4 regions of the Thalassolituus sp. UBA2009 genome follow, and region 2 is predicted to be linked to each of the others. Evidence: predicted binding sites of a transcription regulator. Region 2 holds the regulator's gene; each other region holds the start of a gene.

Region 1 (2,205 bases), on a different contig from region 2:
TTGACCTTAACCGGCTCGGCTTCGACCTCTGCAAGAGTTGGAAAGCAGGGTGCGGTAGGAACAAGCAGTGCATCGAAGCCCTGAAATAACTGCTGAATTTCCCGCAGCAGTTCCATACGCCGGTACTCGGCATTAAAGGCCTGAACCGCTGTTCCGCTGTTACCACCGGCAATAATACTTTTCACCACCGGATTAATGCCGGGTAAATCCTGCTGAATAAATTCGCCCACAGCGGCATAACGTTCCGCCACCCAGGGGCCCTGATAGAGCAGCGCAGCCAGTTCAGATAACGGCGAAAAATCGGTGGTGATTAATTCAAAGCCAAGGCTTTCAGCTTTTGCCAAAGCCGCTGTGAATGCAGCCTGCTGTACGTCATCACCAAACCATGGCATCTCGGCCGGTACCGCCAGCCGGCGGATGGTTTTTAATGGCGGGTTGCCCACTGGGCGGGAATACGCATCCTGCGCATCAAATTGTGCGGCCAATGCAAAAATGCGCTCGGCATCGAGGGTGTTTAACGCAAAAACAGAAACACAATCCAGACTGCGGCATGCCGGTACAACCCCCTGAGTACTGAGCGCCCCCTTACTGGCTTTCAACCCGACAATATGATTAAAGCCTGCCGGAATACGACCAGAGCCCGCAGTGTCGGTACCCAATGAAAAAGGCACATAACCGCGCGCAACCGCAACCGCAGAACCTGAGCTGGAACCACCACTGATATAGTTTTCATTAAATGGATTAGCCACCGCACCATAGGGTGAACGGCTGCCCACCAGCCCGGTGGCAAACTGATCGAGGTTGGTTTTGCCCAATACAATGGCACCGGCATTACGCAGCAAACGCACCACGGTGGCATCCGCCGGTGGCTCATAAGCAAACTCCGGACAGGCTGCGGTTGTCGCAAAACCGGCAACGTCGATATTGTCTTTTACCGCAAAAGGAACGCCGTATAACGGCAGCGCCTGCATATCGCCATCGGCGGCATCCAGTAATTGCTGCAACTGAATTAACTGCGCTCCCAGTTGCTGCTCGCTGGCCAGTTCAATCCAGACGCTGCCTTCTTTCAGCACGCCGTTGCAGCTTTCCTGCTGATGCACTTCTGCCCGTAATGCATTCAGCAATTCACTGGCATTAGCGCCGTTACGATAGGCCTGATTCCAGTCACCAAGACTCCAGCCCAGTAATGATTTTCCCGATTTTTCTGATGTGATGTCGCTCATAGCACTGCCAGTGTGTTCAACCTTGTATACAAGCTACAGAGCGACAGTCGTGCCAGTTTTTACTATGTCAGCGTAATGTGGGCCAAAACCACGGTATTGGCGGGCTTGCTGTAACCAGCCTCTGAAAAAATCAGGAATAACGCAGAAAATATGCGCGCGGTTTAAGCGCAAAAAAGAAAATATCGTGCATCAGAACGGGGCAGATTATTAAGCCCCGTACATTCTGGTGCAGAAAATCAGGCGGGAAATATCTGCTGCAGGTGATTGCGGATATGCAGTTCATGCGCAGCCGCATAGGCTGTTTTATCCAGTTCACCATACGCAAAATGGGGCGCCAGCTCTGCGCTGTAAGCCATAAAATCCTGCAGAGCCACCAGCAACCTCTGCAATGCCAGCTCCTGTTCCAGCGCCGGATCGGCTGCCACCATACCCGGCAGACCTTCGGTCAGATTGTGACGCATGGAACCCGCGGCACGGAATACCGCCAGCGCCGCACTGCCGGCGGTATGTTTAAACACGGAAGAATAATGCTGAGGATAGCCATCCATTGAACCGCGGATACTTTGTGCGCAGTGCTGAAAAACCTCACTCACCGACCAGGCCGTACCACTGCGTAAACGCTGACCATTAAGTGCCTGCAATTCCTGCAGTAACCCTGACAGATCATATTCCTTACTCCGGGCAACAGCACTAACGCCTGCGGCACCACCTGCCAGAACCAGAGGAACAGCAACTGCTGTTTTAAGCAAAGTACGTCGTTTCACACAGACTCCGGCTGATTATTGAAAAGCTTTGAGTCTGTCACAATTCCGATGAATGCGGTAACTCCTGATGGCTGTTATGAGCGTTCAGCCATTCTATTAGTTCATGCTCGGGCAGTGCCTGCGACCAGAAATAGCCCTGAGCTTCATCACACCCCAGTTGTTTTAACAGGTTCAGCGTTGCTTCGTCTTCCACCCCTTCGGCAACCGACTGTAACCCC
Region 2 (2,205 bases):
CATCGCCGAAGGCACCGCTGAACAGGTATTGGCCAGCGAGCAGGTACGCAAAGTGTACCTGGGTGAGGATTTCCGCCTGTGATGGCAAGCCCTGCTGCAGGGAAGTGGCTGATGATCCAAAGCAAAGGAAGATGCACAAAAGATTCCAAGGTTTACCGCTTGGCGTATAATGCACAGACTATGCCGATACTGAGTGATTACTGAACTTTTATGAAAGCGTCTCTTCAGTTAAAGATGGGTCAGCACCTGACCATGACCCCTCAGTTGCAACAAGCCATCCGCCTGCTTCAGCTGTCTACCCTCGATCTGCAGCAGGAGATTCAGGAAGCCCTCGATTCCAACCCGATGCTCGAAGTAGAAGAACACGAGCACGATGACCTGCCCGACCTGTCCCGTAACAGCGACCACGAAGTCAGCGCCAGCCACGAAGTCAGCAATCAGGACGACAGCCACAACGACACACCCGAGCTGGATGAACAGTGGTCACAGGAACAACTCCCCGACGACCTGCCGGTCGACAGTCAGTGGGAAGATACCTACCAGACCACCGCCAACGTTGCCTCCGGCAGCAGCAGTAACGCCATCGACGACGATTTCGATTACGACTCGCGCCACGCCAGCACCGAAGATCTGCAGGATCATCTGCTGTGGCAACTCAATCTGACTCCTATGTCAGATACCGACCGCGAGATCGCCCTGATGCTGATCGACGGCGTGGATGACGACGGCTATCTGCACACCACCGTCGAAGACATTCTGGAAAGCATGGACCCGGCTCTGGACGTCGAAGAAGACGAAGTCATGGCCGTCCTCCACCGCCTGCAGCAGTTTGATCCGGCCGGTGCTTTTGCCCGCGACCTGCGTGAATGCCTGCTGCTGCAACTGCAGCAACTGCCGGCTGAGACCCCATGGCTGAACGAAGCCAAAATGGTCATCCGCGATTATATCGAGCTGCTGGGCAGCAAAGATTACCCAACGCTGATGCGCAAAACCAAGCTGCGCGAAGAAGACCTTAAAGCCGTGCTGCGGCTGATTAAAGAACTGAATCCCAAGCCAGGTGCCGGCATCAGTGCCGAGCAGGCCGAATACGTGGTGCCCGACGTACTGGTACGCAATATCCGCGACGAATGGCGGGTTGAGCTGAATCCGGATATCGCCCCCAAGCTGCGCGTTAACGCCGATTACGCCTCACTGGTACGCCGTTCCGATAACAGCACCGACAACGCCTTCTTGCGCGACCACCTGCAGGAAGCGCGCTGGTTTATCAAAAGTCTGCAAAGCCGCAACGAAACCCTGCTGAAAGTAGCCACCAAAATCGTCGAGTATCAGATCGAGTTTTTCGAACAGGGCGAAGAAGCAATGAAGCCGCTGGTGCTGCACGATATTGCCGAAGCCGTTGGTATGCATGAATCCACCATTTCCCGGGTAACCACCCAGAAATACATGCATACGCCTCGCGGAATCTTCGAGCTGAAGTACTTTTTCTCCAGCCATGTCAGTACCGATGGCGGCGGCGAATGTTCCTCCACCGCAATCCGTGCCATGATTAAAAAACTGATTGCTGAAGAAAATGCCCGCAAACCGCTGAGCGACAACAAAATCGCCGCAGTGTTGGGTGAAAAAGGCATTCAGGTGGCACGGCGCACGGTAGCCAAATACCGTGAGGCTATGATGATTCCGCCTTCGAACGAACGTAAACAATTGATTTAAAAAACAACAAGCCAGCAACAAGGAGTCTGGACATGAAGATTAATATCAGCGGTCACCACGTTGACGTTACCGAATCTCTGCAAGCGTACGTAGACGAAAAAATGTCCAAGCTGGGACGCCACTTTGACAACATTACCAACGGCCAGGTAACCCTGACCGTTATTAAAGAGCGCATGATTGCCGAAGCCACCATCCATGTCAGCGGTGCCGACCTGCACGCCAGCGCTGAGCACGATGATATGTATGCCGCAATCGATCAGATGACCGACAAGCTCGACCGTCAGGTACTGAAACACAAAGAAAAACTGGTGGCGCGGCAACACGGACAAGGCTGATTAATGGACATTCGCATCGAGGATATCCTCACACCGGAACGCAGTCTGATAGATGCTCCGGTTTCCAGTAAAAAGAAATTACTGGAGTACCTGGCAGGTTTTATCGCAGAACAACTCAGCGACAGCTCTGCCGACGATATTTACGAGCGATTACTCAGCC
Region 3 (2,205 bases), on a different contig from region 2:
AACGCGCCTGTGGGGCTGCCGGATTTTCCGCTCACGAATTTGACCCCGGCCTGCGTCAGCGCCTGACACAATTAATCGACCGCCAGGATCGCTGTTTCCATATTTTCAGCGATTATGCCAGTGACGAAGCTCTGAGCGCCTGGGAACAGGTTCAGCGCGGTGAATTCCAGCTCGAATTTGAACGCCTGCGGCGTCTGGCCCTGACCGCCGGCCCCCAGTCACTGGCGGCAGCGGATTATGATGTGCGCTGGTTTATCTGCTGTTCTGAACGGCTGGATGCCATCAAATATGTCGAAGAAGTGTTGGAAACCCAACTCCTCTCCCACAGCCAGCAACGTATTCTTGCGGTACGCGAAGCAGCATTGAGTCCCGACCAACAAGGCAACGACTTGCAACGCGGAGCGTTCGACGATGTTCCTTCGTTTGCTCTGTACGTCAGCCATTCACAGTCCGCCGGGCATGAGTCAGACCATGCTCTCAGCGGTCCCGATGACGATATGGTACATAACGTCAGTAAGCCGGTGGTCGAATTAATCGAAGCTCAGGGCCAACGCTTAAAAAGCCTGAATGATGAACTGGATGCCGCCCGTACAGAACTGCATGAGCGCAAACTGATTGACCGCGCCAAACGTGAACTGATTCAGCGCCGCCAGATGAGCGAACAGGAAGCCTATGCGTTATTACGCAGTATGGCGATGAATCAGAACCGCCGTCTGGTGGATGTTGCTGCCGGTTTATTAAGCATGACCGAGCTTCTTTAAATCAGGTTGTGCACTGCACCAAGTCGCAGCACCAACGCATAACCTGCTCTTCAGCAGAGCAAAAAAAATCCTTGCCGTAAAAACGCAGGGATTTTTTTATTCCTGACAACCGCTTTTAAAAACCTTACGGTTGATTGCAACCCAAATAAAAACAGGAAGTTAGCGGATTAAAATGCGTTAAAAACGCCATAGACGGACATTGTCTGAAAACTCTGGCACGCTTCTGGCAATACTTATTCTGAATTTCTTATTCAGTGCATACCCAATGGCGGGTAACCGTACTGACACATTTTAACAGCAAAGGCGCTTACAACGGGCAACCGTTGTGGCGCCTTTTTTTTGTTGCCAAGAAAGGGGAAGACCATGCAAGGACTGAACACTCTGCGCCGCACACTGATAAAAAGTGCATTGATTCTGACCACAGGTCTGGCCAGTGGTTTATCGGCATTATCGATACCACTCAGTCATGCTGATGATTATCCGGAAAAAGAAGAGCTTAAATTCGGTTTTATTAAATTAACCGATATGGCACCGCTGGCTATTGCCTATGAAAAGGGTTTCTTTGAGGACGAAGGCTTGTATGTCACCCTCGAAGCACAGGCAAACTGGAAAGTACTACTCGACCGCGTGATTGATGGCCAGCTGGATGGCGCCCATATGCTGGCGGGCCAGCCATTGGGCGCAACCATTGGGTTTGGCACCAAAGCCGATATCATTACCGCCTTCAGTATGGATTTAAACGGCAATGCTATTACCGTTTCCAATGATGTCTGGCAGCAAATGAAACCCTTTATCCCCAAAGATGCTGAAGGGAAACCCGTACACCCGATTAAAGCCGATTACCTGAAACCAGTCATAGAAAAATACAAAGCCCAGGGTAAGCCATTTAATATGGGCATGGTTTTTCCGGTATCCACCCACAACTACGAATTACGCTACTGGCTGGCAGCTGGCGGTATCAACCCGGGTTATTACGCACCGTCGAAAGGCGATACCTCCGGCCAGCTGAATGCTGATGCCCTGCTTTCGGTTACACCGCCACCACAAATGCCGGCAACGATGGAAGCCGGTACGATTTATGGTTATTGCGTAGGCGAACCCTGGAACCAGCAGGCCGTCTTTAAAGGCATCGGTGTTCCGGTGATTACCGACTACGAAATCTGGAAAAACAATCCGGAAAAAGTATTTGGCGTCAGCAAAACCTGGGCAGAAAAATATCCGAACACTCACAAGCGTGTGGTCAAAGCACTGATCCGTGCTGCCGCCTGGCTTGATGAAAACAATAATGCCAACCGCGAGGAGGCGGTAAAAATTCTGGCCAAGCCACAGTATGTAGGCGCCGATTACAAAGTGATTGCTAACTCCATGACCGGTACTTTCGAGTATGAAAAAGGCGATAAGCGCTCTGTACCGGATTTCAATGTCTTTTTCCGCTACAACGCCA
Region 4 (2,205 bases), on a different contig from region 2:
AAGGCTGATCATCAACAATCAGAACCTGATAAGGGTCGCGTTCATAACGTTCGGTCAGGGCATTAATCTCCGCCAGAACCTGATCATCATTAACCGGCGTGGTAATAAAAGCCTGAGCCCCCATGCGGATGGCAATAATGCGTTCTTCCAGTCCGCTGGCGGTGCTGATGGCCAGCACCGGCAGATGCAGATTCTTCTGCGCCAGCTGCAGTACACGCTGCTGCTGCTTATCGTTAAGAGAATCAAGATTAACAATCAGGGCGCAGGTGTTATTACCTTCGTGATGCAGCAGGTGCGATATGGATTCCACTTCTTTCAGCCGGTAACCCGCCGCACGGATTTTTTCTGCCAGAGATGGCGGTACAGTACCAGTACCGAACGCCAGAATGGTGATCGGCATACCCGGCTGATAGTGCTGAATACGGCGATTCAGCAAAGGGATTTCGGCGAGCAGTCGCTTTATTCCGGGGTTATTTATTTCGTCAGTCATCGCATACCGGGCCTTTCTGTACAAATTGATCCGGCACACCTGGAGCCGATCTTCAGAGTGTAGCAACGATTCTGCCTGCTTATAGCGCAAACTCAGGCAGTGCCTGCTAAATCACAGGCACCTTCGCACCAATTTGAGTCATAAAGACCAATCCGCGCTCCGCTAAAACGCATTTTTATTCTTTGCCGAATCAATACCGGCCGACGGAATACTGTGCCGCCCCGCACGGATGATCCATTCTGCGCCTTTGCTGTTATTTTTCAGGTTTGCCCGCAGGATTGGCACTTATCTTGAATTGTCTTGAATAACGAAGCTGCCACTATCAGGCCGTTTCCGGCATCAACGCAGATGCCAACCGTCATACACAGCGCTTACAAGGCCTGTCGCGACGAAACGTATGTTGTGCAGAATGAGCATTGGCGCTCACAGGTAAAAACCTGTGGGCGCTTTTTTTTGGGATTTTTCAGAGTGGATTGCCGATGAGCGCCATTGAGCAGACAGCAACGCCGTTAACCGCCACACAGCAAACGCAGACCACCTGCCCTTACTGCGGTGTTGGCTGTGGCGTTGATATCAGCCAGCAGAATGGACAGCTGTTACCGGTCGCCGGAGACAGCCGCCATCCGTCTAACTTCGGCCGCTTGTGCGTAAAAGGTTCAGCGCTGCATGAAACCATCAGCCATAACGGCCGCCTGATGTATCCGCTCATGAACGGCCAGCGCAGCAGCTGGAGCCAGGCCATCAACCTTATTGCCGATAAAATTCAGCAAGTGATTCATACCCATGGGCCGGATGCTGTGGCCTTTTATGGCTCCGGCCAGCTGCTGACCGAAGATTATTACGTTGCCAATAAGCTGATGAAGGGCTTTATCGGCAGCGCCAATATGGATACCAACTCCCGTCTGTGCATGGCCTCGGCCGTTGCCTCCTATAAGCGTGCGTTTGGCTCCGACACCGTACCCGGCTGCTACGAAGATTTAGAGCAGGCCGACCTGCTGGTGCTGACCGGCTCCAATGCGGCATGGGCCCACCCCGTTTTGTATCAACGCATGGTGGCCGCGAAAAAAGCCAACCCGGATATGAAAGTGGTGGTGATTGATCCGCGCCGCACCGCCACCTGTGATCTCGCCGATCTGCATCTGGCTATCCGTCCCGGCAGCGATGCTTTTCTGTTTACCGCCCTGCTGGCGTATCTCGGTGAAACCAATAACCTCGACCACGATTTTATCGCCCTGCATACCGAAGGTTTTGGCAGCGCGCTGGAGGCCGCACGGCAACAATGCCGCAGCCTGAAAGACGTTGCCGGCCAGCTGGATATAGAAGCCTCAGATCTGGCGCAGTTCTTTCATTGGTTTGCCGATACCCCACGCACGGTTACTTTTTATTCTCAGGGTATTAACCAGAGCGCGACCGGCACCGATAAAGGCAATGCCATCATCAATGTGCATTTAGCCACCGGCCGTATTGGTAAACCCGGCGCCACGCCCTTTTCCATTACCGGTCAGCCCAATGCTATGGGCGGCCGTGAAGTGGGCGGACTGGCTAATCAGCTGGCTGCGCATATGGATTTTTCCGCTGCCGAGCGCGACCGGGTACGGCGCTTCTGGCAGGCACCCAATCTGGCCGAACGTCCGGGCCTGAAAGCCGTTGACCTGTTTCAGGCAGTTAAACGCGGCGAGATCAAATTTCTGTGGATTATGTCCACCAACCCGCTG

The links. Region 2 encodes sigma-54, which starts transcription at its own class of promoters, with help from an activator protein. Its sites were predicted from a motif close to TGGCACNNNNNTTGCTNT; they were not measured.
Region 1: a site for sigma-54 is predicted at 1,261-1,278, ahead of atzF (allophanate hydrolase). Genes of this name have one in related genera too.
Region 3: a site for sigma-54 is predicted at 975-992, ahead of B3P58_RS04455 (CmpA/NrtA family ABC transporter substrate-binding protein). Genes of this name have one in related genera too.
Region 4: a site for sigma-54 is predicted at 770-787, ahead of B3P58_RS04520 (nitrate reductase). Genes of this name have one in related genera too.

What each region holds. Positions count from the first base shown of each region.
Region 1 is NZ_DDCJ01000012.1:32,886-35,090, reverse strand. Features, by position in the region: gene atzF (allophanate hydrolase) at 1-1,223, opposite strand, end outside; gene B3P58_RS01355 (DUF1569 domain-containing protein) at 1,460-1,987, opposite strand; gene B3P58_RS01350 (putative bifunctional diguanylate cyclase/phosphodiesterase) at 2,025-2,205, opposite strand, start outside.
Region 2 is NZ_DDCJ01000069.1:26,773-28,977, forward strand. Features, by position in the region: gene lptB (LPS export ABC transporter ATP-binding protein) at 1-82, shown strand, start outside; gene B3P58_RS08805 (RNA polymerase factor sigma-54) at 211-1,710, shown strand; gene hpf (ribosome hibernation-promoting factor, HPF/YfiA family) at 1,743-2,045, shown strand; gene ptsN (PTS IIA-like nitrogen regulatory protein PtsN) at 2,049-2,205, shown strand, end outside.
Region 3 is NZ_DDCJ01000039.1:29,170-31,374, forward strand. Features, by position in the region: gene B3P58_RS04450 (nitrate regulatory protein) at 1-761, shown strand, start outside; gene B3P58_RS04455 (CmpA/NrtA family ABC transporter substrate-binding protein) at 1,125-2,205, shown strand, end outside.
Region 4 is NZ_DDCJ01000039.1:47,392-49,596, forward strand. Features, by position in the region: gene B3P58_RS04515 (diguanylate cyclase) at 1-490, opposite strand, end outside; gene B3P58_RS04520 (nitrate reductase) at 970-2,205, shown strand, end outside.